Regions from separate parts of the Acinetobacter sp. AS167 genome, predicted to be linked through region 2. Evidence: predicted binding sites of a transcription regulator. Region 2 holds the regulator's gene; each other region holds the start of a gene.

Region 1 (5,283 bases), on a different contig from region 2:
CTACAACAAATATTCAATTTTGACTTAAAAACATCCAGTTGGGTCGAGACACCAAGAGTATTACGTGAGCAAGGTGGCGCGATCTTTTGTGATCAGCGTTATGGGCGTACATTTACTTATCATAATGGTGCTGCTTCATATTATGCGAGTCGTGGTTTTCGAACCTATATCAAACTTTAACCGTTTAAAACTGAGATAGTGAAATCCTAAGATTCTATCGAGCTTGTTTTTATTTTTTTGTTTACAATATAACTCCTGTCATAGCCTATAGTCAGCTTGTCGAAAACTCAGACACAAGAATATAATTTCTCTTAATTTATATTTTTAATTAAATCAATTGCATGAGTAAATAAAGTGTTTGATTATAAAAAAGCTTGCAATACCGCACTTTACATTAAAGTTTAAATAGTTTTGTGTAGGCGATGCCTCACTTTGTAGAGGATGCCAAACCTTGCGCTTCAAACAAAGCAGTGCTTTGTTTTTGCTCATGGGCGAGGGTACCTCCTGTACCTCCCCCCAACGGCGGCATCCATGTCGCCCCACAGTAGGATAACCGTCTATGATTCAAAAGTACAAAAAATGAATCGATAGCCAACAGTTTCTAGGAGTTCATACAAAACATAAATTTAATGATTTTTAGTTTTCGTTTAAGAAACTGTATGCCTATCCAATGATGAAATTGATGTTGCTAAATGACAGGTCTGTCATGGATGATTAAACGTATGTGCTATTTATAAAAATGCTGAATTTGTATTATGGTTACTTCATTAATGAATATGAATTTTATAAAATTAGTTTTTTATTGTTGAGTCGAAATAAAAAACGGCAAGATGACTTACCGTTTTTATAAAGATTAGGATTAGAAGTTATATTCCATACCTAAGCCAATAACAGTTTTCTTTTTCTCTGGGGTAGATGTCGTTGACCAATCACGTTTTTGTTGACCAACAACACCATAGAAGCGAGCTTGTTTATTGATGTTGTAGTCTGCGCCAATTCCGTAAAGGTCTTGTTTACGATCATCACGCCCATCGAGTTCTGTTGTTGCAGAAATATATTCAGCTTTTAGCTTAATTGGTGTAGAAGGAATCGCATATGCAGCAGTGATGCCATAAGCATTTTCTTTCAAGCCTTTGAACGATGTTACTGTAGTACCAGAAGTGGTTGCAACAGTGTCATCAGTTGGTTTGGCTGTTTGCCATAATGCACCGAATACTAAGCCATCAAGACCCGCAGGTTTCAAGTCTACAGAACCTGTAACACGGATTGCGTCAGAGTAGATTGTGTTACTACCTAATTCAGAGTTATATGCATTATATTTAGATGCAACACCGAAGTTACCTGCAACAGCAGCAGCTAAACCGTAGTCTTTGTTGTCATAAGTAAGTGAGGTAGAGATACCATCACCGAAACTATCACGACTACCTTTTTGACCTTTAGCATCATTTTTTAAAGCAGATGATTCTTCACCTTGCTGGAACATGATGTTGAAAGCTAAACCAGCCAATAATTTTTTATCAGTTTCAAAACCGATCACGTTTTTTAAACGATCTTCACCAACTAAAATCGCAGTCATATCGAGTTCATTGTGATCGTTGAAGATATCTTGGTTGTTACCAGCAGCATTTTTGAAATATGAATCAAACTGACCCACTTTTAAAGTTGCGATACCGTCTGATTTAATCCCCACGAAACGGTTACGGTTAGTAAAAGCATCGCCATCACCATCAGCACTGATTTGCCATTCTGCCAAGTAAACTGCAGACAATTTATCTGTTAATTTCTCTTCGCCTTTAACACCAATGCGAGAAGCGTTAGAGTTTACTTTAGTTACGCTTTCGTCTTTAAAGCCATTATTATCGATTTGATCTAAAGTTACGTTGAATTTACCATACAATGTTGGCGCTGCTTGAGCTGCGCTTATGCTAAGGGTGGCGATTGCTGCAGCGAGTAGCACTTTTTTCATTGAGATTTCTCCAAAACATGTTCAATGGGTTTGCAGTTACTTTTTTTATTCAGTAAGTGTGGATTTGTGCACTACTTACTAACTTGCATGCAGTATCTGTAAACTTTGTTACATATCAGTGAAGAAAAAATGACAATTTAATGACGTGAATTTAACATTTGTGTAATTTAAATAAAAAAATGAGGCCTAATTAGCCCCATTGATTCTAAAAAGATTTTTAATTAAGCCAGTGCAATCTTAATTTTTTCAGCAAACCCTTTAATTTTTTCCTGATCACCCATTTGAATAGCGTGACGACCTAATTCATGCACCGAGCTCGGAATTAAATGAAAGTGTACATGAGGTACGGTTTGTCCAGCAGAAGCCCCAGAAAGTTGCATCAATACAATACCTTGAGTATTCAAAGCTGTTTCAATTGCTTGCGCTATTTTTTGCACGATCTTGATTGTATAAGCTGCAATTTCAGGATCTAAGTCGAGCAATGTGATAGCTGGAGCCTTCGGAATAATCAGAGTGTGCCCATCGGCTTGCGGCATGATATCCATAAATGCAAGCACATGATCATCTTCATAAACTTTAATTGCAGGAAGTTCACCACGTAAAATTCGTGCAAATATATTCTGATCATCATAAGCCATGTTTATTTCCTTGAAAGTGTGAATGTGATTATTTACAGTTCAATTCTTTCTGACGTTCCTTGATAGAGTCAAGTTTTTGCTGCTCTTTTTCAGAAAATTTAGGCTTACTTGTATAACAATTGTCATTATTATATTTTGCTTTTGCTTCAGGATCTTTAAAACAGAACCCTTTTGATGCATAAATGACATTGTAATCATCTTGCAATTTTTTACATTCTTGGGTGTTATCAGCAAAAGCGTGACTAGCGACTAAAATAGATAAACTAGAAAGTGTAGCAATTACATATTTATTCATGATACGACCTCGAAATTGACATATTTACATGTCACTTAATCTGATTATAAGGTTTAGTTGTGATTATTCAATGACGAAAAATTAATCTAATGTAATTTTGCTCCATGATTCATACATTTTTACGGCGGTAGAAAAATCGCTATCTGGCTCTGAAAGACTATTGGCTACGGTAATTAAGCTTTGTGTTAAACCAAGAATAGGTGCTGATAATCTTGCATCACGAACTAAATCAATGGCAATACCGGTATCTTTTGCCAATAAGGGTAAAGCAAAGGTCAGTGGAAAGCTACGATTGAGGATACGTTGTGGTAGTGCGGTTTCAGTCACACCACTTTTACCACTGGATGCATTGATACAATCAAGTGCTTCATTTAAATCTACTCCATGTGCTTTCAGTGTGGTAAATCCTTCAGCAGCCGCACATAAATGAACCGCCATCATCATATTATTTACAGCTTTTACTGCAAAGCCTGCACCTGAGTCACCAACACGTTTAATTAATTTACCCATCGCTTGCATTGCAGGTAGGGCAATTTGAAACGCTTCTGCCGAACCGCCGACCATGAAGGTCAGTGTTGCATTTTCAGCGCCAATGGTTTGACCACTTACAGGTGCATCCAAAAAGTGAATATTATTTTTGAGAAGATACTCAGACTGTTTACGCGCAGCATCAGGTACACCACTGGTACAATCGACCCAAATCGCGCCATTTTTGATCTTTAAATCTTGGATTAAATCATCAATATCTTGGCTAGTCGGTAAACATGAAAAAATAATATCAGCTTGTACTGCTTGATTAAGTTCGACCGCTTGAGTACCAAACTGAGTTGCATGTTGCTTAGCCTTTGCAAAATTTCGATTCCATACATATACGGTATCAAAATATTTGGGTAAATGTGCTGCCATACGATAGCCCATTGCGCCTAAACCAATAAATGCAACTGTAGTCTTCATATCTATCTCTTAAATTTTTGTCGATCTTTGTTCTAACCATCTGGACAGAGTAGGCCAAAATTCATCTGCACTTTTTTGACTAGACATTAGCCCTAAATGTCCCCCAGGAATAAGAGTAAACGTGACATCACTACTCTTTGTCAATTCACTTAAAGGCTTAACTGCATCTGCGGTGACCATTTGATCATTTTTTCCAGCTCCAATCATCAGTGAACAGTCGATATTTCTAAGTTCAATTTTATGGTTACTGAGCTGAATTGCCCCATTTTTCAGTGGATTTTGCAGCCAAACATTAAATAACATGTCTTGATTGACACCACCGGGGTAATCCACCATGTGATTTAAAAAATTTCCAAGGGTGGCGTGTTCATGCAAGAGTTCTTTGTCGTCTAAATTTAGCAACAATTGTTTATGACCCTCATACCAACCCTTTGGATCTAAAATCTTAAAACCAATGGCATTGAGTAAGCCGGGGGTATGTATCAGTTTTTTCGGTAAACCACCTTTATATAAAGTATCTTTCAGTTTTTGACTCTTTATAATCAAATTATTTATTTTTTGATAAAGTTTACCAATGCCACCCGAGGCGTAACTGTCAATTGGACTGGCCAAGATAATTAAGTTTTTAACATAATTGGGTTGGCGTAATGCCGTGTAAAGTAATACAAAAATGCCAGCCATACTCCACCCATGAAGGGATATTTGCTCACTTTGAGCATGCTCTCGAATTTTATTAATGCATAACGGCATGGCTTCATCAATAAAATATAAGAAGTTTAAGTTGCGATCTTGATAACTGAGTTTTCCCCAGTCCAATAGATAAACATCATAACCTTGTTCAGTAAAATATTTAATGAGTGAACGATAAGGGTAGAGATCATAGATTGCCATATTGATAGACAATGGTGCTGTAAAAACCAAAGGTTCCTTAAATTTTTTTTCAACAGCTGCATAGTAACGCACTTTGGTTTGATGATGCTCTGCAATAATTTTATAAGGGGTACTTTGAGATAAAACCAATGACTTACCATTGAAGATACGTGTGGTTAGATTCTTCAATTTGGATTTGCGCTGTTGGAACTTAGCTGATACTTGTGTCATAAGCGGTGTTTGTCTCATTTTTATGCAGATTTAAGCGAAGTGTATGTGATAATTTACGATTTTACCTTGACCTTAAATACATAGGACGCTCAAAATGTTGGCAATATTTTACAAAGGCAGTTTTTGGACTGAGTAGTTGAAATGAGCCAGCACGACGACATTGAATACCAACTTGATACTTTAGCGATTCGTACAGGTCATACACGCAGTTTTGAAGGTGAACATAGTGAGCCGATTTTCCTCACTTCGTCATTTGTGTATGAAAATGCAGCGGAAGCAGCAGCAAAATTCTCTGGTGCTGAACCAGGCAATATTTATTCACGTTTTAC
Region 2 (5,283 bases):
CTCGCATTTCTTCAACTTTGGCAACATTCACTTTTTTTGAGGTCACACGGACATTATATGGTTTGACCAGTTCAACGGTTTCAGATAAACCTTTTTCATTCACATCACTAATGGATAAATGACAACCTGCTTTTGCCAATAAAATAGCAAGTTGTTGTCCCATACCAGAGCCAGCACCAGTAATTGCAGCGACTTTGTTTTTAAAATTTTTCATTGTCTATCCTTTTTTAAACCCGCACAAAGCATTCAGAGTGATGTGCAGCTCACTTGCTCAATATAATTTTGACAATCATTATTGTCAATATTATATTGTGATTTAACCGATGTTTTTTTATACAAAAATTCTAGAATAGGTTTCAATAGCTTTTATTGCTAAAATAAGCGCTTCTTTGTGACAATCAAATATGACACGAGTAATTTTTTACAATGAATGAACCACTTTCAACTGAAAAGAAAACTATAAATAAAGCAGTCAAAGAACGTCAATTTAAGGGTATGTCCTTATCTGAGCGAAAACTTGCACGTCGAGAAAAGTTGATCGAAGCAGGGATTGAAGCCTACGGCACGCATGGTTTTTTTTCTGTCACCGTTAAAGATATTTGTAATGAAGCGAAACTGACTGAACGTTATTTTTATGAGTCCTTCAAAAAAAGTGAAGAACTGTTCCAAGTCATCTTTCTACAACTGATTGAACAATTACAACAAACCGTGATGCAAGGGGTCATGCAAGCAGCACCTGATCCTAAAAATATGATCCGTGATGGCTTAACTGCAATCTTTACCATGTTAAAAAATGATCCACGTGTGGCGCGTATTATTTATATTGACGCCATGCTGGTTCAAGAACTGCATAATCATGCCACAATCCATGAAACGATGGGCCGTTTTGACCGATTAATTCACTCCTTTGTTACCCTAATGATGCCGCATATTGAACGCAGTGAACAAGAAATTTCCTTGGTTGCCACAGGTTTAAATGGCTATGTGACTCAAATTGCGGTTCGCTGGGTCATGGGTGGATTTAAACAATCGCTTGAAGAAATTGTCTCAGCATGTGAAATTGTATTTGTATCGCTGATTGATTCATTTTCATCTCAATAAGATTGTTAGCTTAAATATTTTTGTCATCAAATCGTCACAAAAATGTCAAATATCTCATTTTTATTTTCAATTTAAATAAATTTCTTTTCATAAAATGGAAGATTTATTTAAAAATTTCATGGATTATTCATCATATCGACGATTATTTGTCACATTTTTTTGCAAAAATTCGTCAACATCTTCTTTTTGCAATGATACTGTCATAATTAATCTTTGTAATAAGCCTGTCATAAATAAAAGACGGTACACCGTTCATACATAGGATATTGCGTTGTGAAAGATGACTATATATTAATCGTCGATGACGAACTTCCGATTCGAGAAATGATTCATACCTCATTGGATATGGCAGGCTTTCAATGCTTGCAAGCTGAAGATGCAAAACAAGCCCATCAAATGATTGTTGACCAACGACCATCTTTGATTTTACTCGATTGGATGATGCCTGGCGGTGTGAGCGGTGTAGACTTATGTCGTCGCTTAAAACGTGATGAAAATTTGGCAGAAATTCCAGTCATCATGTTGACAGCACGCGGTGAAGAAGACCATAAAGTTCAAGGTCTTGATGCTGGTGCAGATGACTATATGACCAAACCATTCTCTACTCGTGAATTGGTTTCTCGTATCAAAGCAGTACTTCGTCGTGCCAATGCCCTGAGTGGCGAAAAAACCATTGATGCCAATGGATTAATTCTTGATCCAGTGAGCCAACGCGTCAGTTTTAGTGATAATATTTTGGAAATGGGTCCAACAGAATACCGATTATTGGCATTTTTTATGACTCATCCTGAACGTGCTTATACACGTGCCCAGTTACTCGATCAGGTCTGGGGTGGCAACGTGTATATTGAAGACCGTACGATTGACGTACACATCCGCCGCTTACGTAAAGTGCTCGAACCATATGGCGCCGATCGCTACGTACAAACTGTACGTGGAACGGGTTATCGTTTCTCTACCCGTGCAGATGTTGCCTTAGGTTAAGCATTCTCAAGGTAAATAATTTTCTATGTATGAACCCTACCCCGTCCCAGATCTTGCGCGAGAACATAAAAAATTTCGTTACAGTAGCTTGTGGGAATTTGCAAAACAAGATTTACGCCTGCTTGGTTTTTTACTCATCATTGGTGGATTTATTGGTTTAGGGATAGGGTATTTTTGGATTACTATTTCCATCGGTTTTGCGGTTTTTTTCCTATTTCAATTACGCTCTTTATACTTGGTGAATGAATGGATTTCGAATCGTCCTTACGATTCTCCGCCCAATCTAGAGGGTATTTGGGGAGCGCTATTGTTTAATGTTTATCGCGCACAACGCCAAGAACGTGTGGTTCAGGCTGAAATGGTCGGCTTGATTGACCGTGCCCAATCTTCACTGATTGCTTTGGCCGAAGCTGTTGTTTTAACGGATGAATTACATCAGATTGAATGGTGGAATCCGGCGGCAGAAAGACTGTTGGGCATTCAACCTCTAGATCGTGGGCGTAATATCTTGACCATTATCCGCCAGCCGAGCTTTATTGAATATTTTAATAATATCGACCAATCTCCAGATGGCATTAAAATAAAATCTTCTGTTTATGAAGAGCATTATGTACAGATTAAACTCACACGTTTTGGCAGTGAAAGCCGTTTGCTCGTCGCTTACGATGTGACACGTGTACATAATCTAGAACAGATGCGCAAAGACTTTGTCGACAATATTTCACATGAACTGCGTACACCACTCACTGTACTCAGTGGTTATATCGAAACATTTACCGACCAAGAGGATTTAAATCCGCGCTGGAAACGAGCCTTTGAACAGATGCAATCGCAAACACGTCGTATGAATGCGTTGGTCAATGACTTACTCTTGCTTTCACGTTTGGAAGGTAATAAACAAGTCGCAAAAAATCAAATCATCGATATGCCGAATTTGATGAATCAGCTTTTTGATGATGCACAAGCCTACAATGTTGATTATGGACATGCTTTAAACTTAGATATCGACAGCCATTGTGACCTGATTGGTTCCGATGCAGAACTTGCCAGTGCGTTTAGTAATTTAATTACCAATGCGATTAAATACACTCCAAAAGGTGGCACCGTTACAATCGGCTGGCATGATGACAGTGAACATGGTTATTTTACCGTTGAAGATACCGGGATCGGGATTGACCCAAAACATATTCCACGTTTAACTGAACGCTTTTATCGCGTAGACAGTGCACGAAGCCGTCAAACGGGTGGAACAGGTTTAGGGCTAGCTATTGTGAAGCATGTTTTAATGCAACATAATGCTTACTTAGAAATTGATTCTAAAGAAAATCAAGGGTCTATTTTTAGAGTGGTTTTTCCCAAAGAGCGCCTTGATTTTGCAGGTTAATATTTGTTTTTTGATTAATTCTAATGAAACTATTTTTAGATTGTGAATTTAATGGCTTTGGCGGTGAATTAATTTCACTGGCATTGGTTGACGAGAATAATCAGCATTTTTATGAAGTTTTAGAATGCTTAGACCCAATTACTTGGGTTAAAGACCATGTCATGCCTCGTTTAAATCGAAAACCGATTCCCTTAGCGCAATTTCAAAGTCGCTTACAGATTCATTTATCTCGATATACAAGTCTTGAAATTGTGGCAGATTGGCCTGAAGACTTTGCCTTATTTACCCGTAGTCTTATGCTTTCAGCTGGGAAATGTATCCAAACACCTCCGCTCACCATGCAGTTATGGATGCAGGATCCAATCGAAACCCATGTTGCCTCTGAAAATCCACACAATGCATTAGCAGATGCACACGCTTTAAAGCTGTCTTATTTCAATGCCTATCATCTTTGATTTATTCTAAAAATAAAACCAATTTATATAACGGGCTCTTTAAATTGCGACTTATACCGGAATTCTTACATTAATTTTCTAAGAAATTCTTCATTATATCGTTATATTCATGCACTTATTTAAGATGCTATAACGCTTTAGACTCGGTGACTCTCTACAACAGAAAGTACACCTCATGATAGAATAAGCAAATTAAACGGTATGCCCTAAAGCTTCACCCATCACTACAATAGAATTAGCTTTAAACTGTTCATCCCAAGTAATTTTATTCTGTTCAAACAATACAACTGCGGTTGAACCTAAATAAAAACGTCCAAGCTCAGCACCCTTTTCTAAGGCCAAATCGTGCTGGTTTAACTCTAAACGCCCTGTTGGTTTTACTTTACCAGTTGCCACAGTTTCAATTCCTGCAACAATCATTGCCCCCACTAGAACAACGGCCATACGTCCTAATTCGGTATCAAACAAACATACCATACGCTCATTACGCGCAAATAAACCTGGAATATTCTCTGCTGTAGTTTGGTTTACAGAAAATAATTCACCGGGGATATACAAAGTTTCTGTCAACGTTCCTGCAAATGGCATATGAACACGGTGATAATCACGTGGTGACAAATAAACCGTGGCAAATTCACCATTGATAAATGGTGTAGCCAATTGTGGGTCGCCAATCAGTTTGTCTACAGAAAAACTTTGGCCTTTGGCCTGAAATACATCACCATCTTTAATTTTACCCAACTGAGAAATTGCACCATCTGCTGGAGAGACAATACTGGTCTGATCTGCATCTATCTCTCGCACACCATCTTTTAAAGCACGGGTAAAAAATTCATTGAATGATTTATATTTTAAAGCATCACTTTGCTCAGCAATAGAAAGGTCTATCCCATACTGGGCTTTAAATGCTTGAATCGCTATATTTTTAACAATTGGATTTTCACTGGCTGCAACTTTACCAACAACTCGACTGAGTTGTTGTTGTGGAATGACTTTTTGTGCTTGGATAAAAATTTGTTTTTTTAACGCTGATGTAAGACTCACGCAGGTGATTCTCCAGTAATAATTGGACTATCGAGGCGATTGCCCCACTCGCTCCACGCACCATCATAGGCTTGAATATTCCAATTCAATAACCGCCCCAAGATATAAGCCAAACCAGAACGATGATGTGACTGACAGTACACCACCACAGGCTGGTCAAATTGAAAGCCTAATTGTTCTAGACGTTGTTGCGTGCGTTCAAGAGGATGCAATTTTAAATGATTTTGACGATTAATTGCAGTACTCCATTCAAAATGTTGTGCATTTGGAATGTGACCGCCGCGTCGCGCTGCCAACCGCTGTCCCGTATACTCT
Region 3 (5,283 bases), on a different contig from region 2:
GGCCAAGTCGATGTACTGATTTGTATCACACCTTGTTGATTTAACCAGTTCAAATCTGTGCGAAGATCTTCATTATTTAATACGATTCCCTGTGCAAATACAGGTAAAGACATTCCAAGTAATACAGCAGCACAAAGTGATTTTCTTAAATACATGCTCATTGTTCTCAAGTTTGATTTACAAACACACCTTAATTTTTTTATAAGTTTTTTTCAATGGTGAAATTGTGTTATTCATATTTTAAAATTCCATTATCCAAAAGAAAAAGAGTGCACCAAAGTGCACTCTTTTTCTTTTAAATTCAGATAATAACGATCATTCAGTTTTTAAAAACAATCGCCATCTCTAACTTTTAAATTAAAATACTTTTAAAAATAGCCAGAATAAACCACCTGATAAACAAATCGTTGCAGGTAAGGTAAAAATCCATGCAGAAAGAATCGTTTTGACTGTTGCAAAATTCAATCCAGTTTTATTGGCGACCATGGTTCCTGCAACCGCACTGTTGAGTACATGAGTCGTTGAAACAGGTAAACCAAAGCCATCTGCAGCAGCGATTGTCGACATTGCCACAAGCTCAGCAGACATCCCTTGGCCGTAGGTCATATGATGTTTACCAATACGCTCGCCCACAGTAACCACAATACGTTTCCATCCCACCATTGTTCCTAAACCCAGTGCCAATGCCACAGCAACTTTTACCCAGTTTGGAATATATTGGAGGAAAGAATCTAAGTTTTTGCGATACTCTTTTACCACTTTGCCTTGAGCTTCATCCATTTTTGGAAGTTGATCTGCTTTATCCAAGCGTTTAAAAGCCGTGGTGCTTAAGTACATATCATTACGTAATGAAGATACTTCAGCTTCTGGAATATCTTTGAGATCACCAAATTTACCAACACGCTCGCCCAAATGATCAGTCAAACTGGCCAATGCTGGAACAACTTCAGGATTCATTTCTTTGGTTTGGATAAATTTAGTGATGGTTACACGCGCTTGTTCATCTGGAATATCGGCATGCTGTGCATAAATTGCCGTCGCAGTTTGACCAGACAATTGTGAGAATGACTGTAAATGCTGTTGGTCTAATCCTCTATTCAACGAATAAGCCAAAGGCACAATACCAATCAAAATCAACATGATTAACCCCATACCTTTTTGACCATCATTTGAACCATGTGCAAAGCTCACACCTGTACAGGTGAAAATCAGAACCGCACGAATCAATGGTGGTGGTGGTTTATTGCCTTCAGGGGGTTGGAACAACTCAAGTTGCTTTTTAAATATTTTTTTAACAATCAAAAATACAATTGCTGCAAATGCAAAACCAATCAAAGGAGAAAACAGTAATGCTTTACCCACTTTAAGCACTTGATCCATGTCTACACCACTTGCACCCGTTGAAGCATGCAAAATGTAGTTCATGATGCCTACACCCAAAATTGAGCCAATCAAGGTGTGAGAGCTTGATGCTGGAATACCTAAGAACCAAGTGCCTAAATTCCACAGAATCGCCGCAATTAGCATGGCAAAAACCATAGCAAAACCAGCGCCACTGCCTACATTCATGATCAGTTCAACAGGAAGCAATGCAATAATTCCATACGCAACTGCACCACTGGCAACCATTACCCCAAGGAAGTTACAAAAGCCTGCCCACATGACTGCTACAGGCGCAGGCAATGCATTGGTATAAATCACGGTTGCTACAGCATTGGCTGTATCATGAAAACCATTTACAAACTCAAAACCCAAAGCGATAAACAACGCTGTCGCTAAAAGAATCACTGAGTAGAGGCTTAACGGTGGAACATGTGCTAAATCTGCACTAACTTGCACCCCAATGTAGATTAAGGTAGCAATGATAATCGTCAGAAACACCGGCATAAAAAATTTCGGTGTAGGGACGTGCACATTCGTCGATTGAACGGGTTTAGGTGACTGTGCAGAATCTGTGACGGGAGGTAAATTCGAATTCATGCAGAAAGTTAGCGAATATTAGAATGCGCTTATTGTTCAATTAAATTGTGACAATTATATGACAAATAGAGGTCATATGAAGTGAAATTTATAATTATTTCACCTCAGTGTTTCGCTACATAAGCGACTAAATTAATATTTTTATTATTTATAATTAGTATCTTAAACCAATAAAACCAATATAACTTGAGCAAAATATTTTATTTTAATCTGAAATAATATTTGTAATATTTCAGATCAATTTGAACTATTTATCATTTGGTATTGCTATTTTTCATGAAATTTATGACAAATTGATGAAAAAACAAACATACTTTTAACTTTATTTTTACATATGTTCCAATAAATCCCGCTTACCTAATCCAAGCAAGTTTAACGCCAACAATTGCCCTACACTAAAAAAGTATCCTATATCTTCAACGAATCGTCTTAAATTAAATGTGCCAGACCAATAAATAGATCATCTGAACAATATCCCACACATTTTAAAAACCTTGCGCTAACACGCCGATCAATCATTTACTTTTCAATCGATACATAAAATGATTACGAACAAAACCTAGTATATTGTAAATACCAATGATATAAAAAGATCAAAAAAAACCTAACCCAATGATTTTTTATAATTTTACAGATCAAAAATCTACAATCAGGAAGTACATCAAGACTGGTACCTTGAAAGTCTACATTCTGATAACATATCGGCTATTTTTAAAATCCGATTTTATTGAGAGTTTTAATGTCCACGCTTACCACGTTAAAAGAGCTTCTTGCCCAACGCATCCTAATTATTGATGGTGCGATGGGAACTATGATCCAACGCCATAAACTGGAAGAAGTTGATTACCGTGGTGAGCGTTTTGCTGATTGGGCATCTGACTTAAAAGGTAACAATGACCTTTTAGTGTTAACTCAACCCCAAATTATTCAAGGCATCCATGAAGCTTACCTAGATGCTGGTGCTGACATTATTGAAACCAATAGCTTTAACGGTACACGTGTTTCAATGTCTGACTATCACATGGAAGATTTAGTCCATGAGATCAACTTTGAAGCAGCCCGACTTGCCAAAGCTGCTTGTGAAAAATACTCAACCCCTGACAAACCACGTTTTGTTGCTGGAGTATTGGGGCCTACATCACGTACCTGCTCGATCTCACCGAATGTAAATGATCCAGCGTTTCGCAACATTACCTTTGATGAACTCAAAGAAAATTATATTGAAGCCACACATGCTTTAATTGAAGGTGGTGCAGACATCCTTCTCATTGAAACTGTGTTTGATACTTTAAACTGTAAAGCAGCAATTTTTGCGGTAAAAGAAGTCTTTAAACAACTTGGCCGTGAATTACCGCTGATGATTTCAGGCACAATTACGGATGCTTCTGGTCGTACCTTAACAGGACAAACTGCAGAAGCATTTTGGAACTCTGTTCGTCACGGCGATTTATTGTCAATTGGATTTAACTGCGCCTTAGGTGCAGATGCCATGCGTCCACATGTCAAAACTGTATCAGATGTTGCGGATGTTTTTGTTTCAGCGCATCCAAACGCTGGCTTACCAAACGCATTTGGTGGCTATGATGAAACACCAGAAGAAACAGCTGCCTTCTTAAAAGAATTTGCTGAAAGTGGCTTAATCAATATCACTGGTGGATGTTGTGGTACCACACCTGACCATATTCGTGCCATTTATAATGCGGTTAAAGACATCCCACCGCGTAAAATTCCAGACATCAAACCTGCATGTCGCCTCAGTGGTTTAGAGCCATTTAATATTTATGACGACTCATTGTTTGTCAATGTTGGTGAACGTACCAATGTCACTGGTTCTAAAAAATTCCTCCGTTTAATCCGTGAAGAAAACTTTGCAGAAGCACTCGATGTTGCATTACAACAAGTAGTTTCAGGCGCACAAATCATTGACATCAATATGGATGAAGGAATGCTCGATTCGCAAAACGCGATGGTACATTTCTTAAATCTGGTTGCATCTGAGCCTGAAATCTCTAAAGTACCAATCATGATTGACTCCTCTAAATGGGAAATCATTGAAGCAGGTCTAAAATGTGTACAAGGTAAACCTGTTGTTAACTCCATTTCCTTAAAAGAAGGTTATGATGAGTTTGTCCATAAAGCACGTTTGTGTCGCCAATATGGTGCAGCTGTCATTGTGATGGCATTTGATGAAACAGGTCAGGCAGATACTGCCGCACGTAAACGTGAAATCTGTAAGCGCTCTTATGATGTGTTGGTCAATGAAGTTGGTTTTCCTGCGGAAGACATTATTTTTGATCCGAACGTTTTTGCTGTTGCAACGGGGATTGAAGAACACAATAACTATGCTGTGGACTTTATTGAAGCAACCGGCTGGATTAAACAAAACTTACCACATGCCATGATTTCTGGTGGTGTGTCTAACGTGTCGTTCTCTTTCCGTGGCAATGAACCTGTCCGTGAAGCCATTCACTCTGTATTCCTTTACTATGCCATCAAACAAGGCATGACCATGGGAATTGTCAATGCGGGTCAAATGGCCATCTATGATGATATTCCTAAGGAGCTGAAAGCCGCTGTTGAAGATGTCATTCTCAACCAGAATCAAGGTGACAGCGGTCAAGATGCAACAGAAAAATTGCTTGAAGTTGCTGAACAGTACCGTGGTCAAAGTGCTGCCCAAAAACAGGTTGAAAACCTTGAATGGCGTAATGAACCTGTTGAAAAGCGTCTTGAATATGCATTGGTCAAAGGGATTACCAGCTTTATCGATGAAGATACTGAAGAAGCCCGCTTAAAGTCCAAACGTCCACTTGATGTGATTGAAGGTCCATTGATGGACGGTATGAATGTGGTCGGTGACTTATTCGGCTCAGGTAAAATGTTCTTACCTCAAGTGGTTAAATCTGCACGGGTAATGAAACAAGCCGTAGCATGGTTAAACCCGTACATTGAAGCCGAAAAAACAGGCAGCCAATCCAAAGGTAAAGTGTTGATGGCGACTGTAAAAGGCGATGTACACGATATTGGTAAAAACATTGTCGGTGTTGTACTGGGGTGTAATGGTTATGACATTGTTGACCTTGGTGTCATGGTGTCTTGCGAGAAAATTTTACAGACTGCTATTGATGAAAAAGTCGATATTATCGGCTTATCAGGTTTGATTACCCCATCGCTTGATGAAATGGTGTTTGTTGCAAAAGAAATGCAGCGCAAGGGTTTTAAAATTCCACTGTTGATTGGTGGCGCAACTACATCGAAAGCACACACTGCAGTAAAAATTGATCCTCAATACTCAAATGATGC

What was found. Region 2 encodes PhoB, which activates phosphate uptake and scavenging genes when phosphate is short. Its sites were predicted from a motif close to TGTCATNAANCTGTCATAA; they were not measured.
Region 1: a site for PhoB is predicted at 2,094-2,112, ahead of WFN33_RS00035 (porin). Genes of this name have one in related genera too.
Region 3: a site for PhoB is predicted at 2,026-2,044, ahead of WFN33_RS10095 (inorganic phosphate transporter). Genes of this name have one in related genera too.

The regions. Positions count from the first base shown of each region.
Region 1 covers NZ_JBBCMP010000001.1:3,679-8,961, forward strand. Annotated here, with positions in the region: gene WFN33_RS00030 (DUF4256 domain-containing protein) at 1-180, shown strand, start outside; gene WFN33_RS00035 (porin) at 860-1,966, opposite strand; gene WFN33_RS00040 (HIT family protein) at 2,188-2,604, opposite strand; gene WFN33_RS00045 (YARHG domain-containing protein) at 2,633-2,899, opposite strand; gene WFN33_RS00050 (NAD(P)-dependent oxidoreductase) at 2,981-3,853, opposite strand; gene WFN33_RS00055 (alpha/beta fold hydrolase) at 3,863-4,954, opposite strand; gene WFN33_RS00060 (O-succinylhomoserine sulfhydrylase) at 5,096-5,283, shown strand, end outside.
Region 2 covers NZ_JBBCMP010000003.1:391,701-396,983, forward strand. Annotated here, with positions in the region: gene WFN33_RS08290 (SDR family NAD(P)-dependent oxidoreductase) at 1-214, opposite strand, end outside; gene WFN33_RS08295 (TetR/AcrR family transcriptional regulator) at 427-1,101, shown strand; gene phoB (phosphate regulon transcriptional regulator PhoB) at 1,375-2,085, shown strand; gene phoR (phosphate regulon sensor histidine kinase PhoR) at 2,111-3,469, shown strand; gene WFN33_RS08310 (hypothetical protein) at 3,493-3,924, shown strand; gene asd (archaetidylserine decarboxylase) at 4,117-4,968, opposite strand; gene WFN33_RS08320 (sulfurtransferase) at 4,965-5,283, opposite strand, start outside.
Region 3 covers NZ_JBBCMP010000004.1:296,279-301,561, forward strand. Annotated here, with positions in the region: gene WFN33_RS10090 (capsule assembly Wzi family protein) at 1-155, opposite strand, end outside; gene WFN33_RS10095 (inorganic phosphate transporter) at 358-1,980, opposite strand; gene metH (methionine synthase) at 2,720-5,283, shown strand, end outside.